4 regions of the Desulfobacula toluolica Tol2 genome follow, and region 4 is predicted to be linked to each of the others. Evidence: riboswitches for the same ligand, from Rfam matches in the RefSeq annotation. Region 4 holds a riboswitch; each other region holds the start of a gene.
What was found. A riboswitch is a leader RNA that binds a small molecule or an ion and turns the genes downstream of it on or off. The one in region 4 is predicted to bind cobalamin.
Positions count from the first base shown of each region.

Region 1: another riboswitch for cobalamin. It lies ahead of TOL2_RS17585 (helix-turn-helix transcriptional regulator); the one in region 4 lies ahead of thiC (phosphomethylpyrimidine synthase ThiC).
Region 2: another riboswitch for cobalamin. It lies ahead of TOL2_RS23445 (helix-turn-helix domain-containing protein); the one in region 4 lies ahead of thiC (phosphomethylpyrimidine synthase ThiC).
Region 3: another riboswitch for cobalamin. It lies ahead of TOL2_RS16665 (TonB-dependent receptor); the one in region 4 lies ahead of thiC (phosphomethylpyrimidine synthase ThiC).

Region 1 is NC_018645.1:3,862,630-3,867,022, reverse strand. Features, by position in the region: gene TOL2_RS17595 (TonB-dependent receptor) at 1-268, shown strand, start outside; gene TOL2_RS17590 (methyltransferase) at 297-1,331, shown strand; cobalamin riboswitch at 1,576-1,761, shown strand; gene TOL2_RS17585 (helix-turn-helix transcriptional regulator) at 2,050-3,021, shown strand; gene TOL2_RS17580 (ABC transporter substrate-binding protein) at 3,186-4,304, shown strand; gene TOL2_RS17575 (FecCD family ABC transporter permease) at 4,301-4,393, shown strand, end outside.
Region 2 is NC_018645.1:1,066,085-1,070,477, reverse strand. Features, by position in the region: gene TOL2_RS05010 (TonB-dependent receptor plug domain-containing protein) at 1-1,581, opposite strand, end outside; cobalamin riboswitch at 1,910-2,086, shown strand; gene TOL2_RS23445 (helix-turn-helix domain-containing protein) at 2,202-3,182, shown strand; gene TOL2_RS04995 (TonB-dependent receptor) at 3,376-4,393, shown strand, end outside.
Region 3 is NC_018645.1:3,651,365-3,655,757, forward strand. Features, by position in the region: gene TOL2_RS16665 (TonB-dependent receptor) at 1-1,959, opposite strand, end outside; cobalamin riboswitch at 2,188-2,372, opposite strand; gene rplU (50S ribosomal protein L21) at 2,506-2,817, shown strand; gene rpmA (50S ribosomal protein L27) at 2,837-3,091, shown strand; gene obgE (GTPase ObgE) at 3,088-4,083, shown strand; gene nadD (nicotinate-nucleotide adenylyltransferase) at 4,086-4,393, shown strand, end outside.
Region 4 is NC_018645.1:4,647,847-4,652,239, forward strand. Features, by position in the region: gene cobT (nicotinate-nucleotide--dimethylbenzimidazole phosphoribosyltransferase) at 1-1,014, opposite strand, end outside; gene thiC (phosphomethylpyrimidine synthase ThiC) at 1,020-2,324, opposite strand; cobalamin riboswitch at 2,411-2,590, opposite strand; gene TOL2_RS21130 (aldehyde ferredoxin oxidoreductase family protein) at 2,826-4,393, shown strand, end outside.

The DNA of each region.
Region 1 (4,393 bases), 790 kb from region 4:
GCAATACCGGCACGACAGCGGGGTTTATGCCAGGGCTGACCTGATTGGTTACGGCAAGACATATTTGGACAAGGCAAATGAATATTCAAGGGATGCCCATGAAATTGTAAATACAAAAATCGGTTATGAAACCGAGAAGTTTGATATTTACCTCTATGCAAAAAATCTTTTTGACAAGGAATATGATTTAGTGGGGTATTACGGCGGGATGTATACGATCTACAGTGATCCCAGAGAAATTGGCCTGCAGGCGGTTTACAGGTTTTAAACTTAACATTTTTTATAAGGAATAATCCATGAAAAAATCGTTGCCGACAGATTTTCCAGAATTGAATTATCATGAACTGCCCTATATTGCAATTCGCTGGGAAACGGTTAAAACAGCTTTGCAGTTGGGCCTTTTTGATCTTCTGCCCGAACCGCAAAGTGCTTCTGATATTGCTGTGCGGGTTGAGTGTGATGCAAAAAATACCGAATACCTGCTCAACGCATTGACTGCACTGGGGTATTTGTATAAAAAAGACGGCCTTTTTTGCAACACTGAGCAGACGGAGCGTTTTCTTACCAGCCGGGGAGATACCGGCCTGGCCGAGTCCCTGCTGGCCTATGATCAGTGGAACGAACCGGCTCTGAACGGTAGGATGCTTACGTTGGTCAAGGAGGGCGCTCCTCTCAGCCGTGATATGGTATCTGAACAGGTGTGGGCGGACTCTGCCCGCAAATCAATTAACGGTAGCCGTTGCGGCCGGGCTCAAGGAATCGCCCGCTTGCTTTCCTTGTTACCCGATTTTGATCAATGGCAAAAGGTTCTTGATATTGGTGCCGGTCCGGGCCTGATAGGGATTGCCGTTGCTGCTGCACATCCTACGTTAGAGTGCTGTTTGTTTGATCGTCCAGTGGTGATTGATGTGGCACAGGAGACAATCAAGGAGTACGGTATGGAAGACCGGGTGAAAACCATAAGCGGGGATTATTCTGTCGATCCGTTTGGAGAGGGGTATGATGCAATTATCGCCAGTTATACTTTGAATTTTTATAATGAAACTGAAAAACTGGCCCCAATTATGGAAAAGTGCTTTGCTGCATTAAATCCCGGTGGCAGCCTGATTGTTTTTTCAGATGGTTTGAGCGAGGAAAAAACCCAACCCACTGATATGGTTATCAGCTGGCTGCCTACTTCGTTGATGGGGCAGGACTTCTCTTTTGAAGAAGAGGTGTTGCCCCGGGCCATGCTTGCGGCCGGTTTTGACTCGGTTCGTACCAAAACATTGACCGACCAGTTTATTTCACCTCTTGGGGTGACGGAGTTTCATGTTGGGAGGAAACGTTAAAATGCAAAGGATGTTTGAAATAAGGTTATTTTATCTGGAGGATACAAACGGTGAAGTAATTGAAAAAGTAAATAGGAGGAATTGAGTAATCTGCCAAGTGGCCTTAATAAGTGTGAGGACGACTATGTGTTCTTGCTTTTGTCCGGTTTTAATTCTCAGTTGATGAAATAAGCCGATCATTATCTGAAATTGAGATAGATATATTCTCATTTGTGCTTGACTTTTATTTTATCGGTGATTATAAGCTTAAGTACTTTGTTCTGGTGCTTAAAAGCATAATAGGGAATTCCGTGAAAATCGGGAACGGGCCCGCCGCTGTAACCGGGGACGAATGCCGCAGAAAATCCACTGCCTGAATTATTTCAGGTGGGAAGGGGCGGTTGTAGGACGAACCGGAAGTCAGAAGACCTGCCTGAACAAAATGGTTTATTTCTCGTGGACAGAGAAAGCCATACTATGATTTTAAGGGATGAAAACGGATATCCTCAACCAATTTTATATTGGTTGAGGATTTTTTTTTGCATCAAGCTATGTGAAAGTTAGCGTTTTTTAAAATTTTATTATGGACTCAGGAGGCAAATAATACTTGAAGCCAAGAAACTAAAATTCAATATGGATACCTTGGCGCAAAGAAAACCTCGGGTTCTATTAAGCTTTGAATCCTGGGTTTCAACTAATCGGTTATGGCACTTGGGTTATGCCGATGCAGGCAGCACAAATGAAAAAGATATTACTGATACCATCTACTCAGACCAATAGTAAAGAAAAAAACCTGATTAACATTCCCCCATCCATTGGTACAGGGAGTATTGAAATTATTCATTTGAATTACGGTATTCGATTGGTCATTGCGGATTACAGCCTGAACCAGCCGACTATTTTGGAATGCGGAGTGTCTGGTACTTCTTTCGGATTCGGCTTCTGCCTTTCGGGGACTATAGAGTCACATCCGCCATATTTTAAGGAATCGTTTTTTGTAAAAAAGGGGCAAAGCGGTTTTTTTTCTTTCCCGGACACTCTTGGTTACACTGAAATAATCGGCCTTGAGCGAGTGATCAGAATATCGATTTTGATGGACCTGGATCAGATGTCAGCTTTTGTAATGGAATACCCGGATCAGTTTATGAGCGTATTGATAAACATAAGTGAAACCTCTTTTCGTTTTCCAGATATGATTTCTCAGCCCATGTGGGGCGCACTTGACAAGATACTGCATTGTCCTTATCACGGGTTGACCCGCAAATTTTTTATTGAAGGCAAAGTCATGGAGCTGATAGCCTACAAGATGGAACAGCTGGAAATAGAAAATTGGCAAAATCCTGAAGAATCTGTTTTAGCACCCAATGAAGCTGATTGCGTTTGTCATGCCGCCCGATTGTTAACTCATGATTTGGAAAATGCACCGGGTTTGATAGAACTTGCCCGTTCCGTGGGGATGTGCCGCAGCAAACTGCATCATTGTTTTTGTAAGTTCCATGGTATTTCCCCTTTTGAGTATCTGCGTAACCACCGCCTTGAGGCTGCCAGACGCCTTTTGAATGAAGGTAAAATGAACGTTACCGAAATCGCTTACAAGGTTGGCTACAGAAGCCTCAGTCATTTTTCCAAAGTATTTAAACAATATTTTGGCTGCCCGCCCGGAAAATGTTTGAAAAATGCTGTTTCCTTATCAAATAGACGATTGCGCTAAAAAAATAAACATGACCATTATCATATTCCCAAAATTTGTGTTCTATATCTTCAGGAATTAATTAAAATCCGCAGTACTAAGGAAATGCAATTATAGAGCCATGTTTTTAAAATAAGGAGAAAAGGACGGTTGGAGTAATTCTCTCGTGGATGAAAGAGGAGTTTATGCTTAGAGAAAACAATGTATTAAAATTATACGGTCTGTTTTTACTATTTTTTATTTTTTTTGTTACAGGCAATGCAATCGGAAGACAAAATGAAATTACAATAATTGATGCCATGGGGAGAGAGGTCACAATTAAACAGCCGGTTAATCGTATAGCCTTTAGTGGCACCTGTATTGCTGAAGCGCTCAGGTTAATCGGTGTTTGGAACAAAGTGGTTGGAAGAGGATATATGGTTATACCGGATAAACATTTATATCCGGATATCGAAAAGTTAACTGTTATTGCCATGGAACCTCCTGGCCCTTATAACATTAATTGCGAAAAGTTATTAGAACTTGATGTTGATCTTTTGATTACAATGAGTTTTTCATTTGAGGGGTTTAAAGGGATGAATGATAAAATAAAATCCCGTACCAAGGTGATTGCTTTAGACATGTTTCAACCGGATACGATAAAAAAAAATTTTGAAATTCTGGGTAAAATATTCAATGAAGAAAAGAAATCTATGGATTATCTTAACTGGTCTGAAAATGTGATGAACAAAATTGTTAATAAAACCTCCAAGCTTTCTTTGGCGCAAAGAAAAAAATATTTTTTTAAATGGAGTTTCGGCGGGTTTGATGAAATTAGGACTCTCTCCGATAAATTTTCGGGAATGACCAAAGTAAATGAAATTCTTGGCGGGATAAATATTGCAGCAGATTTAAACAGAGCCTGGGGAGGGATACTTGATCCTGAATGGCTGATTCAACAGGATCTTGATATCATCATATGTCAGGATACAATATTGAATGGTTATGGCATAGGCGTTGATAATAATGAGGTTATCAGGTCTTATAGAAAAAAAGTTATGGGGCTTTCCGTCCTTGCATCCAGCAAAGCCGTAAAAAACAAAAAGGTTTACATGATAAGCCCTCAATTTATGCATTCTTCAGGCTTTGTGATTTATTTTGCATATCTGGCCAAATGGTTTCATCCGGATCTTTTTCATGATTTTGATCCTGAATCTATACATCAAGAATATTTAACCCGTTTTATGGACGTTGATTACAATTTAAAGAAGCATGGCGTATTTGTTTATCCTTATTCCACAGACGCAACAAGGTTTGATCAATGAGCAATTTATCGGCAATCCAGCAGAAACGTATTGATTTGAGACAATCCTATTTAAAACACAAAGGCAGAAAACAATTATTTGTTGGTATT
Region 2 (4,393 bases), 1.6 Mb from region 4:
CTCGATATCATCCCCGGAAACAGGATCAGTACCGACAATCTCGTCTTGAATTAAATCTTCAACTTTGGAATAAAAAAAGGTCAGCCCTATACGATTATTTTTGGGAAGGGGTTTTTCAAAACCCAGTTCATAATTGGTTGCCACTTCCTCTGCCAGGTCGGGATTGGCTATTCTGTCATTGTCCAGTCCATCTGTATAAAGTTCCTGGAGGGTGGGCCATCTTGATTTTTTCCCCAGGGAAAAATGCATGTCAAGATCTTCAAGAACCGTCAGCAACACACCTGCCTGGGGATTGAAGGCTGATTTGGATTCCCTGACAAACCCGTTGTTCACACCGTCATTGGCTTTCTGGGGATTCTGGATGTCATAACTGCTTCCCAGAACAAAGGCAAGATTATCCGTAAGTTTAATATCATCTTCAATACCAAAGGAAACCATTTCCTGTTCATAGTTTTCCCATGGATCGCCTATGTCATCTTGTTCCTCATGAACGTCTTTTTTATAATGAAAAGAACAGCTTAAAGTGTTTTTAGGTATGTAGTCAACTCTGGCCACCAAAGAGCCTCCATAGCTGTGGTCGTCATAGGTGGAGTGCCAGCGGGCATTTGAATAGGTGTTGTCGCTATAGTCTTCCAGCGCATTATAATAGGTGTCGTAAAACACTCTTGTTTTAACGGATAATTGATCCGTCAACTCCGTGTTCCCGATAAAATAAATGGTTTCCTTGTCCCAGTCCGTAAACCGCCAGTATTTTACCCTTCTTGCCGATGTATCGGGATCTGCAGTGGGAGGAAGCCCTTTTTCCTTTTCAATGGTGTTGAATCCAATTGCATATTCATGGCCTTGTGCCGGGGTCCACCCTAATTTTGCAGCCACATTCCAGTCATCAAGATCCGAGTTCTCCCTTGTGTCTCCGTCTTCATACTGGTTTGCATCAAAATCATCCGACACATCCCATCCATTGGAATTTGTGAACCCTCCTCCCAGGGTAAAATAAAATTTATCCTGGCTTGATCCAATATTAAAATTTCCTTTTACATCACTGTTGTCAGTAACTTCAACCCCGTAGGAACCTTCTAATTTTTCCTGCGGTTTTTGGCTCACAATATTAATGACCCCGCCCATGGTATTAAACCCGTAGAGAACGGAACTGACCCCTTTGCTCAAATCAATCCTTGAAATATTATCCGTTGTAAGGTTACCTGCGTCCACATATCCGTCATTGGGAATGTATAAGGGGATACCGTCATAAAAAATAGGGACATACCGAGAACCAAATCCCCTGACATTAATAGAGCTTTCCGCTTTTCTCCCTCCGTTGGACAAGGTGACACCGGGCAAACCGGAAAGAGCTTGTGATATATTTTGTGAATTGGTCAGTTCAATTTGTTCCAAATCAACTGTTTCCACTGTACTTACCCTTGTAATGGTTTCAGCCTGTCCACTGACAACGACCTCACCAAGATCAAAAACATTTTTGTCCGCCCCAGCCGTATCCTCTGCCCATGCGCAATAAGGACTGAAGCATATTAACAATATTAACAAAACATAAAAATCCCCGAGCCTGCTCAAATTTTTCATTTTTTCTCCTTTAGGTTGATTTTTTTTACTCATGGATTCATTTTCTATCCATCCCATCTCTTTGACTGCACCAGCACCCAACAGGCTATCTGATATTGCAATCAATCCGTTTTTTTAAACGGTTTATTTTCCCTTAAAACAAACAAGTTACTTCATAATTACATTGTAGCCTCTTGTCAATGATATACTGTAATTATTCATCATCTTGCAGCAAAAAATAACCATTGGGTTGCAATTAAGAACTAAAAACAACATATAAACACTCATAAAAACCACACAAGTTGCCACACTGAAAATATGCTTGACTTTTCATTGCTTATTCTGTAGCACAAAGTAAATTTTATCTGGTGCCATCGGCTTAATAGGGAATTTCGTGTAATTCGGAAACGGGCCCGCCGCTGTAATCGGTGACAAATGCTGCAATATGCCACTGTTGATATAATGGGAAGGCGCGGCATGAGGATGATCCGCAAGTCAGAATACCTGCCTGGTAAAACATAGGAAAACCGTGTACGGCAATGCCGGTTTCCATTGGATCTATTGGATAAAAAAGGGATATCCCCGGATCGTAAACTATTTACGGTTCGGGGATTTTTTATTTTGGGCAAAGAAATGAAAAAATGGAAAAAAAATTAAAACGTCACACGTTGGATTCTTTTCCGGTAGAAAAAGGCAATTTTGAGACCTGCTGGAAACTACCCCACAAAATAGGCAAAGGAACCATAAAAGAGTTCAGGTTAAAAAGTGGTATCCAGGTATATGTCTGTAATTACAACAAATCCGACAGACTCAAAGCCAAACACTATGGAGACACCCCCAAATTCGGTTTCAGATTTTGTCTTTCAGGCACTACAAAATTAACTCTGCATTGTTTAAAACAAAGCCTGACCATAACCCATGGAGAAAGCGGATTTTTTTATTTCCCGAACCGGGATGGATTTTATGAAGATATGCCCGGGACTCCGATATATATGGTTGTAATATTGATATCTCCCTCTTATTGGGACACATTGATGGAAGATGAACTGCACGACATCCCCATAAAATTTAAAGCCCCTTTAACAGATAACAAGAACAGCGGCGATCCTTTTAATTGTACGGAAATCATCACCCCTTCCATGCACATGATACTGCAACAAATCATCCACTGCCCTTATGAAGGAGCAAGCCATCGCTTTTTTATCGAAGCCAAAGCAATGGAACTTATTGCTTGCAAACTAAACCAGATAAAACCTGCCTCCCACAAGCAAAAACCGACTCCACGCTTAAAAGCCAATGATATCGACAAAATACATTATGCAGGGCAATTATTGTCCAATAACCTTCAAACCCCTCCAAATATAATTGAACTGGCCAAGACCGTCGGTGTCTCCCGCACCAAGTTTTATAATGATTTCAATCAATTCTACGGCACTTCCCCTATAGAATACCTTCGTTTCAAACGCGCTGAAAAAGCCAGAACCCTTGTTAAAGACGAAAGCTTAAGTATGACTCAAATAGCTTATTCCCTTGGTTACTCAAGTTCCAGCCATTTTGCAAAGGCCTTCAGGGATTATTTTGGCATACCCCCCAGCCGATATCGTCAAAATGAACGATGGTGATAAAAAAATGAACGCAAGTGATAGCCATAAATATTTTTTTTATGCATATAGATATCTGCAAGATTGCTTTGAACCTGTTCGGTCCTGTGGCTTATGAACAAAAGTTCCATTGTGATCCATATTGACGGCATGCCCATGACACTGTTGATAATTTTAACCTGAACCCTAATCATACAATATCAAGGAGCAAGGAGTGACTATTCAAACAAAAAAATACCATACAATTTTTGTTCTCTTTTTCAGTGTTGTACTGCTGATCTTTCTCAATAAAGCAAATGCAAATGAAAGCAAAACACATGCTTTTGATGACATAACGGTTACAGCAAATAAACATGAACAAAAAATCCAGGAAATCCCGGCGGCGGTAAGTGTTTTTACTCAAACAGATATCAAAGATGCAAATATTAATAATTTATCCGACATTATGAATTTAGTACCCAACTTTAAAGCAAATGACAATGGCGGGTTTAGAGAAGTTAGCTTCAGAGGATTAAGCAGCAGCAAATACACATTTAAAAATCCCGTGGTCATATATATTGATGGTGTTCCCAACGATAAAGTGCCGTTTATGGATATAGATCTGAATAATGTGGAAAGAGTAGAAGTATTGAGAGGCGCCCAGGGCGTATTGTATGGGAAAAATGCCATTGGAGGAATTGTTAACATTATCACCAAGCAACCAGGCAATACTATGGAGGGAAAAATAAGCACTGAGATTGCTGAAGATCAAACATATGGGGTAAAAGCGTATATAAACGGCCCCATCATCAATAATAAATTATTTTTCAGCCTTTCGGAAAACTACAGGCAAACAGACGGATATATGACAAATGATCATCCTGATGAAGACACCTATGACGGCTTTCATAAAAGCAGCTTTAGAGCCAGGCTCAACTGGCTTCCAACAGATAAAATGGAAATGGATTTTAATACATCGTTTGCCAACCGTTCAGGCGGACACACACCGACAATTTACAAGACTGAAAATCAAGTCAGCTATCACTCATATAAAAACCCAGATGATGAATTAACAAAAGACATCTTTAATTCCAGTCTTGGCATAAATTACAGCCTGGAGAATGCAGAACTCAAATCAATTACCACATACAGTGATTCAAAAATTGAACGATTCAGCGAAAGACTGCATGAAGGGGCATCCATGATTGACGGGGGTATGGACCAGGAGGTAACCGGTTTTACACAGGAACTGC
Region 3 (4,393 bases), 1.0 Mb from region 4:
ATTTCTTTCCGGCATGGGGTATCCTTTTATATATTCATATTCTTCATCAAACAGATTGTTGATACTGGCATTTAATGCCAATCTGCCTTTTTTATCCGTGGCAAATAAAACTTTGGTAATGGTCAGATCTGCAACGGTAAAATCCCGGGCTTTTATATCCTGATAAGGCCATCCGCTCTCATAATCGGTTATTGTCTTTTCTCCGAAATAGGCAAAATTAAGTCTTGCTGAAAATCCATTCAAATCAGATACTGAAATACCATAAGATGCTGTTAAATCTGACGTCTCAAAAAGATCAGCACCCGTTATCCTGTCCTCATATTCCGTCAGATAGGTAAATCCGACAAAGGGTCTGATTTCAAAATCCCATCCAAAATAATCGCCAATATCAACACTTAGATTTCCCTCAAAACCGGATATTCTGGCTTCTCCGACATTATCCCATGATCTGTCTCCGTTTGCCCGGGTGACAGATTCTATTTTGTCCTTAAAATCAGTATAAAAATACCCCAGAGAACCGGACAAGGAGAGGTAGAAAACATCCAAACCGCCTTCGCAGGTTTTGCTTGTTTCAGGCGAAAGGTCTGGATTACCCACATAGTTGCTGCCAAAGACAGAGTAGGCGGCAGCCATCTGATCCGCACCCGGCATAACAAAGGCTTCGGAGTAACCTGCCCGCAGTTTTAAATAATCCGTCAAAAGATAGGAAATACCAATATTAGGCGTCAGGTGATTGTCGTCCGCAGTCTTGCCTGCAGGGTCTATGACCTCCACCTCATAGGTATCATACCGTAATCCGGCAGACAGAGTCAGCCGGTCATCTAAAAGTTTTAGTTTACCCAATAAAAATCCTGCAGGATTGTCATAAGATGTTTTTTGGGGATTCCAGGACGCTTCAATATCGTAATCCGCCCAGTCAAAACCGGTGGTAATAAGCGCCTGCCCTAAATCAACTGAAATCTGGGCCTGGATACCTTTGCTCTCTGTTTTTTGTTCGGAAAGGATTGCGTCATCCCATCCATCAGGGTTGCTGCCGGTTGGATCATTCCATGTATCCTCATCTTTACCCTGGAAATATTTTAATTTCCAAACAAAGCGTGAATCTGTTGTCTGGCCGTCCAGTACGATATCAAAAGAATAATTTGATTTGTCTGTATAATCATCCAGATCATTCTGGCTTAAATAACTTGGAGAGCCGGCTTCATCCACATTAAAACCGTGATAAAGAAATGCAATTCGATTATTGGGAAACGGTGTATACCCCATATTCATGCTGATGCTTTCCCTGCTGTCAAACCCGGTATTATGGTATTTTGTTCCACTGGCTGTGGTATAATCATCTTCCGTCTCTCTTGTGACACTGCCGGAAAAATCAAACCCATTATACTCTCCTGCAAAACCGGCACTGATATCTTCATGCCCGAAACTGCCCAGATTCCCTTCACCAAAAGCAGATAATTTGCCTTTTCCCCTTCGGGTAATCACGTTCACAACCCCACCGACAGCGGCAGAACCATATAAAACAGATGCCGGCCCTCTGATGATTTCTATACGCTCAACATTTTTGGTCATAATTTTTGCCACATTTCCAGTGCCCGATCTTCGACCGTTAAGCAGGATAAGAACATGCCCTTTCAGGTCATTCCCATGGGAATCTGTTCTAAATCCCCTGATGCCTATGGTAGTAAGATTTCCAGGATATTTTTTGATGGCACCGATGCCTTTTTGCGCTAAAAGATCGCCAACATCCCTGGCAGACGACATTCGGATTTCCTGCTCATCAATCACGGCAACATTATTGACAATCTCTTTTTTGGATTCTGCAACTCTCCCTACTGTTACAACAATATCCTCAAGTTTTGTTTTGGATTGATTTTTATCAGAAGCTAAAGCCTGCCCCATGCCAGGCAGCAGCAACATGACAACAGCCAGAAGAACTGCCGATACGGATTTATTCATATTTTTCCCCTTTTAAATCGGGGGAACGCGAAAAAAAGCTCACAGCAGGAATAAAAAAATAAAATTAATTTTACATCCCGATATTGCTCAGGCAACTTTTTTTCAAGGCCTCCCCTTTTTTGCCGGGGATTTGCAAAAAAAAACCCCGGACCATTTATTGATAATGATCTGAGGTTCCCTGATTTTTCCACAGATTGGATTTGCCCCACCCTTGTCCACGAGGTATGACAGATTAAACTTTTTCAGGCAGGTCTTCTGACTTTCGGGTCATCCTATTAACTGCGTCTTCCCAGCGTTATAAAGCCAGTGACATAAATGCAGCGTTCGTCTCCGATCACAGCGGCGGGCCCATCCCTGATTCGCACAGGGTTCCCTATTGTGCCTTAACAGGCACCTGAAATTTTTATATTGACTTAAATTAAAAAAGAATCTAAGTCAATATAAAAATTTCAAATATGTTTATCTTGACAAATTCAGACAATAAATATAGAATTCAGAGTTTTTTAAAATTGCGAAAAGTATTGAAATAATAAGGAGAGTTTAAAAATGTACGCAGTTATCAGAACCGGGGGAAAACAATATAAGGTTCATGAAGAACAGATCCTGAAAGTTGAAAAGCTTGATGGTACGGAAGGTTCTCAGGTTGAATTTGATGATGTCCTCATGTATTCAGATGGTGAAACCATCACTCTTGGAAGTCCGAAAGTTGAAAATGCGGCAGTCAAAGCGCACATTCTTGAGCAGGGAAAGGACAAAAAGAAACTGGTCTTCAAGTATAAACGCCGGAAAGGCTTTAGAAGACTCAAAGGCCACAGACAAAATTATACTGAAATTAAAATCGAATCCATTACGGTTTAGATAGCAAGGAGAAATTCAGATGTCACATAAAAAAGCAGCAGGTAGTTCAAAAAACGGTCGCGATTCAAACTCACAGCGCCGTGGTGTTAAAAAATTCGGCGGAGAAAATGTTCTTGCAGGAAATATTCTTATCAGACAGGTGGGAACTAAAATCCATCCGGGCAACAATGTTGGTATGGGCAAAGATTATACTATTTTTGCCAAAATTGACGGTGTTGTGACCTTTGAAAGAAAAGGCCGCGACAGAAAAAAAGTCAGCGTATATGCCGCGTGAAATTTGTAGATGAAGCAATTATCACTGTCAAGTCAGGCGATGGTGGCCGAGGATGCACAAGTTTCCGAAGGGAACGGTACATTGAATTTGGAGGACCTGACGGTGGAGATGGCGGCGATGGTGGTCATGTTATTCTGAAAATTGATCAGAGTAAACGAACACTTTTTGATTATCGCCGTCAAAAATTGCTCAAGGCCAAAAATGGTGAGTCAGGCCAGGGCAAACAAAAACATGGGAAAAACGGGAAAAACTGCACAATCACCCTTCCCCCTGGAACCATTGTCTCCAATGCAGATACCAATGAAATCATTGTCGACCTAACCGACACAGAGGATGAATATATTATTGCCCGTGGCGGCATGGGAGGCCGAGGCAACAAACGGTTTGCAAGTTCCACCAACCGGGCACCCAGGTATTCCCAGCCAGGACTCCCTGGGATTGAAATACATCTGAAATTAGAGTTAAAACTGCTTGCCGATGTCGGACTTGTAGGATTACCCAATGCCGGTAAATCAACGCTTATCAGCAGCATCTCAGCAGCCCGTCCCAAAATAGCCGACTATCCGTTTACAACACTGTCCCCTATCCTTGGGATGGTTGAACCTCCTTTTGGAGAACCGTTTGCTGTGGCCGATATCCCAGGTCTCATTGAAGGTGCCCATGAAGGAATCGGCCTTGGGATCAGTTTTTTAAAGCATATTGAAAGGACAGGCATCCTGGTGCATCTGATTGATGTTTCCCAGATAGATCCGGAGTCTCCACTGACATCTTTTAACCTGATCAACAATGAGTTGTCCAAATACAGCCAATCTCTGGCCCAAAAGATGCAGATTGTAGTTCTCAACAAAATGGACTTGCCGGATACACAGGAAAAAGCCGATGCTTTCCAAAACGCATTAAAAGACATCCAGGTACTGACTCTGTCAGCTGCAACCGGGAAAGGGGTAAAAGATCTTGTAAAGCTTTTATCATCCAAGCTTACAAAGAGTTAAAAATGAAAGTGGGACTTTTCGGAGGAACATTTAATCCCTTTCACAATGGCCATATTGGAATTCTTCAGCATGTCAAACAAACCTGTGGCCTGGAAAAAATATTTTTAATCCCTTCTGCAACACCTCCCCACAAACCTGACATCAATCTTGCACCTGCCGGTGAAAGATTTAAGATGGTAAAAGAAAGCTTAAAGGGCCATAAAAATTTTTGGGTGTCTGATAAAGAATTGCTCAGAAAAGGCCCCTCTTTTACCATTGACACCATCAAAGAATTTAAAAAAGAATATGGCCTGCAAACCTTTTTTTTTCT
Region 4 (4,393 bases):
AAGAATTCTTGTGGAAAGATCCAGAAGTTCCATACACAAGGCAGCACCGGTTCCTTCCCCTAATCTGAATTTCAAATCAATCAAGGGTTCAAGCCCCAGTCGTTTGTGCATGAACCGATGACCTGTTTCCACGGATTTATGACTGACAAAAAGATAATTTTTTGCCGCAGGTGCAAGTTCGCAGGCAATCAAAGCACCTGCAGTAGAGATAAACCCGTCGCAGATAACCGGAATGCCCCTGGCGGCAGCGCCCAGGACGAGGCCTGCAAGCCCGCCGATCTCAAGTCCCCCGACTTTTGACAACACGTCAACAGGATCATGGGGATCAGGCTTATGAAGGGCAAGGCCTTTTTTGATGACATTAATCTTATTTTTCAAGCTCTTATCATCAATACCGGTCCCGCGGCCCGTAAGTTTTTCAACTTCAATTCCGGAAAAGGCGGCAATAATGGCGGAAGAAGGTGTTGTGTTGCCGATCCCCATATCGCCGGTTCCCAACAGATCAACCGGCTCCAGAGCCTCAAGTTCATTTACGATTTCAATGCCTGCTTCAATAGACAAAATAGCCTCTGCCCGTGTCATGGCAGGTTCTTTTGTGAAATTGGCGGTCCCGTATCTGACTTTTTTATGAAAGATGGGCAGGTCCGGTGCAAAATCATGATTTACCCCTATATCAGCCGCTTTAACAATAGCACCCGCATGTTTTCCAATGACATTGACCGATGCCCCGTTATTGGCAAAATTATAGACCATCTGGGGGGTGACGTCAGCCGGGAAAAGACTGACCCCTTCCTGGGTAACCCCGTGATCTCCCGCACAGGTAATGATCCGTTTATTTGAAAGATTAACATTAATGGTGCCTTTTATTGCGGCAAGCCTTGCTGAGATATCTTCCATGATGCCAAGACTTCCAACCGGCTTGGCCTGATTTGCCAGCCGTTCTTTTGCCGAATGAAATGCATCCTCATCAAGTGTTTCATCAATGGATAAAATAGTCTGATCTAATAAGCTCATAATACTTACCTCTTGTCTGTAATATCCTTCTCAAATATTTCCATGCCTTTTTTCATGGCACAAAAATCCCCGCACATGGTGCAGGTTTCTTGTTGGGCAGGCGCACGTTCCTCACGGGTTTTTCTGGCAATTTCAGGGAATAACAGATATTTTTCCAGATCATTCCATCTCATGTCCCGTCTTGCCATGGCAGCCTGTTTTTCATTTTCCCGCCGGTCAGGGTATTTGGAAATATCCCCGATACGGGCTGCAAGCCGAGTGGCCCTCACGCCTTCTCTCACGTCATTGACATCCGGCAGGGCAAGATGTTCGGCAGGAGTGATATAACAGATCAGATCCGCGCCAAACCGGGCGGAACTTGCCGCACCAATGGCGGCGGTGATATGATCGTATCCTGCGCCGGTATCGCAGGGGATGGGGCCTAAAACATAATAAGGCGCATTGCCGGACATGCGTTTTTCCAGCATGATATTGCCTTCAATTTCGTCCAGGGGGACATGGCCCGGTCCTTCCACCATCATCTGGCAGCCCTGATTCCGACCGATTTCCGCCAGTTCGCAGTTGATGATCATTTCAGCCATCTGGGCACGGTCATGGCTGTCATGGATGGCACCGGCCCTGATCCCGTTGCCTAAGGAAAGAACGGCATCATATTTTTTCATCAACGCACACACACGGTCAAACTGCTCATACAAGGGGTTCTCTTTTTTATTGATATCCATCCAGGCCACCATATAGGTTCCGCCCTTGGATGCCAGACCGCCATAACGAAATCCCTGTTTTCTTAAGCGTTCAATGGTGTACTGGTTGATCCCGCAATGAATGGCCATAAAGCTCAAGCCGTCATCCAATTGCTTTTCAATCAGGTCAAACAGGTATTCAGGATCTAATTTTGCCGGATTTTTGTATTTGCGGATGGCTTCTTTAAATGCCTGGTACAACGGCACATTGCCCACAGCAAGATCGGTATTGGCCAGAACCGTTTGCCTTACGTTATCAAGATCCCCGGCGGCAGACAATTCCATTAAGGTGTCAGCCCCTTCTTCCTGGGCAGCCTCTGCCTTTGCCACCTCAAGATTAACATCACAGATATCTGAAGAGGTTCCAATGGAAGCGTTCACCTTGGTGCGCAGGCCGGTTCCAATTCCGGTAACCTTTTGCCCGGGGCGCTTGGGATTACAGGGGATAACAATTTCACCCTTTGCCACATGATCTAAAATAAAGGATTCAGACAGCCCTTCGGTCCGGGCTATAATTTGCATCTGTTTTGTGATGGTGCCCTGACGGGCATGCTCAAGCTGTGTTGTCATAGTTTCCTCGCTATAAAATCTCCTGTAAAACCCAAAAAAAGCTTTGCAAGAGATGAGTTCTTACAAAACCTTTTACCATCAGATTCTACAATGATTTTTACCTGGCTCGTCTTCTGACTTCCGGCATTAAACCTGTTTTTTTAGCCTTCCCGTTTTCACAGTGGCCTTTACAAAAAAAAACAGATGTTTCCGGTTACAGCGGCGGGACCGTCACGGAGTTTCACCGTGTTCCGTTTGCCAAGGCAACCAACAAAATATGAACACTTTTTATAGAATACGGCAGATGAAGTCAATATTTTACAAAAAAAATAATTTACTTTATTTCTGCTGGACTTGATAAAATGCCCATGTCATATAAAAGAGTGGGGTCTTCATTGAACAACAAAAGGGTCTTGTTGTGGATATGACAAATTTTTAAGCTGAACTGGAAAAAATCTCGCCAAGTCAACATAAAAAAAACAATTAATCATCATTTTTTATCAACCAGCCAAGGAGGAAAAAATGGGGAAATTATTAAGGGTTAACACCCAAAACAAAACCTTTGGGTTTGAACAAGTTCCCAAAGCTTATGCAGGTCTTGGGGGCCGGGCGCTCACATCCAAAATGATTCTGGATGAAGTGCCTGCAACCTGTCACCCGCTTGGAAAAGCAAACAAATTAATCTTTGCACCCGGCATTATGTCCGGATCTCCTGCCGCAGATTCAGGACGGCTTTCAGCAGGAGCCAAATCGCCTCTTACAGGCGGCATCAAAGAGAGCAACGCAGGCGGACTTGTTTCACAGAAACTGGCCAAACTGGGGATCACCGCCCTTGTTCTGGAAGGCAAACCCCAAACAGAGGGTTACAGCATCATTGTCATCAATAAGGATGAAGTTGAAATCCTTGATGCAGGCCATCTTGCGGGCAAGGGCAATTATGAGGTCATGGAAAATCTATGGCAAAAATATGGCAAATCAGTTGGAGTCTTAAGCATTGGCCAGGCAGGCGAACAATGTTTGAAGGGCGCAAGCATCCAGCAGGCCGACATGAACGGGAGACCGGGACGTGCCCACGGCAGAGGCGGTTTGGGAGCGGTTATGGGGGCAAAAAGAATCAAAGCCATTGTCGTGGATGATAAGGGTGCAGGACGTCTTGAAATAAAAGATCCGGATGCCTTTAAAGCAGCCAATAAAAAATGGGTGGACATGCTCAGAAAACATCCGGTTACAGGACAAGGCCTTCCCGCACTTGGTACGGCAGTATTGGTAAATGTCATCAATGAAGCAGGCACCCTGCCAACAAAAAATTTCAGGTCAGGCCGGTTTGAGCATGCCCAGGACATCAGTGGGGAAAAAATGGCACAAAACATTGAGCAAAGAGGGGGTATTACAACAGAGCCCTGCCATCCGGGTTGTGTGATCAGATGCTCCAATGTTTACCATGACAAGAAAGGCAAATATCTCACCTCCGGGTTTGAATATGAAACCATCTGGGCATTTGGTGCCCACACCACCATCAGGGAGCTGGATGATATTGCCATGCTGGACAGGATGTGTGATGACTTCGGTCTTGATACCATTGAAACGGGAGTTGCCATCGGCATTGCCATGGAAGGCGGCATGATTCCATGGGGAGACGGCAAGGCTGCCATAGATCTTCTGTCCAAAGTCGGAACGGCTGCACCAGAGGGTAAAATCATTGGAAACGGCGCTTTGTTCACAGGAGACGCCCTGGGCGTGGACAGAGTTCCCGTGGTAAAAAAACAGGCATTCCCGGCCTATGACCCGAGAGCATGCAAAGGGGTTGGGGTCACCTATGCCACAACGCCAATGGGTGCGGATCATACGGCAGGCTATGGGGTTACAGCCAATATCCTGGGCGTGGGAGGCACTATTGATCCTCTTAAAAAAGAGGGTAATGTTGAATTGTCACAGGGGCTTCAAATCGCAACAGCTGCCATTGATGCAGCCGGGCTTTGCCTATTTGTTGCTTTTGCCGTTCTTGACAACGAAGACGGGCTTCCAACCATCGTGGAGATGATCAATGCACAGCATGGCCTTTCTCTAACACCGGATGATGTTCTGGAACT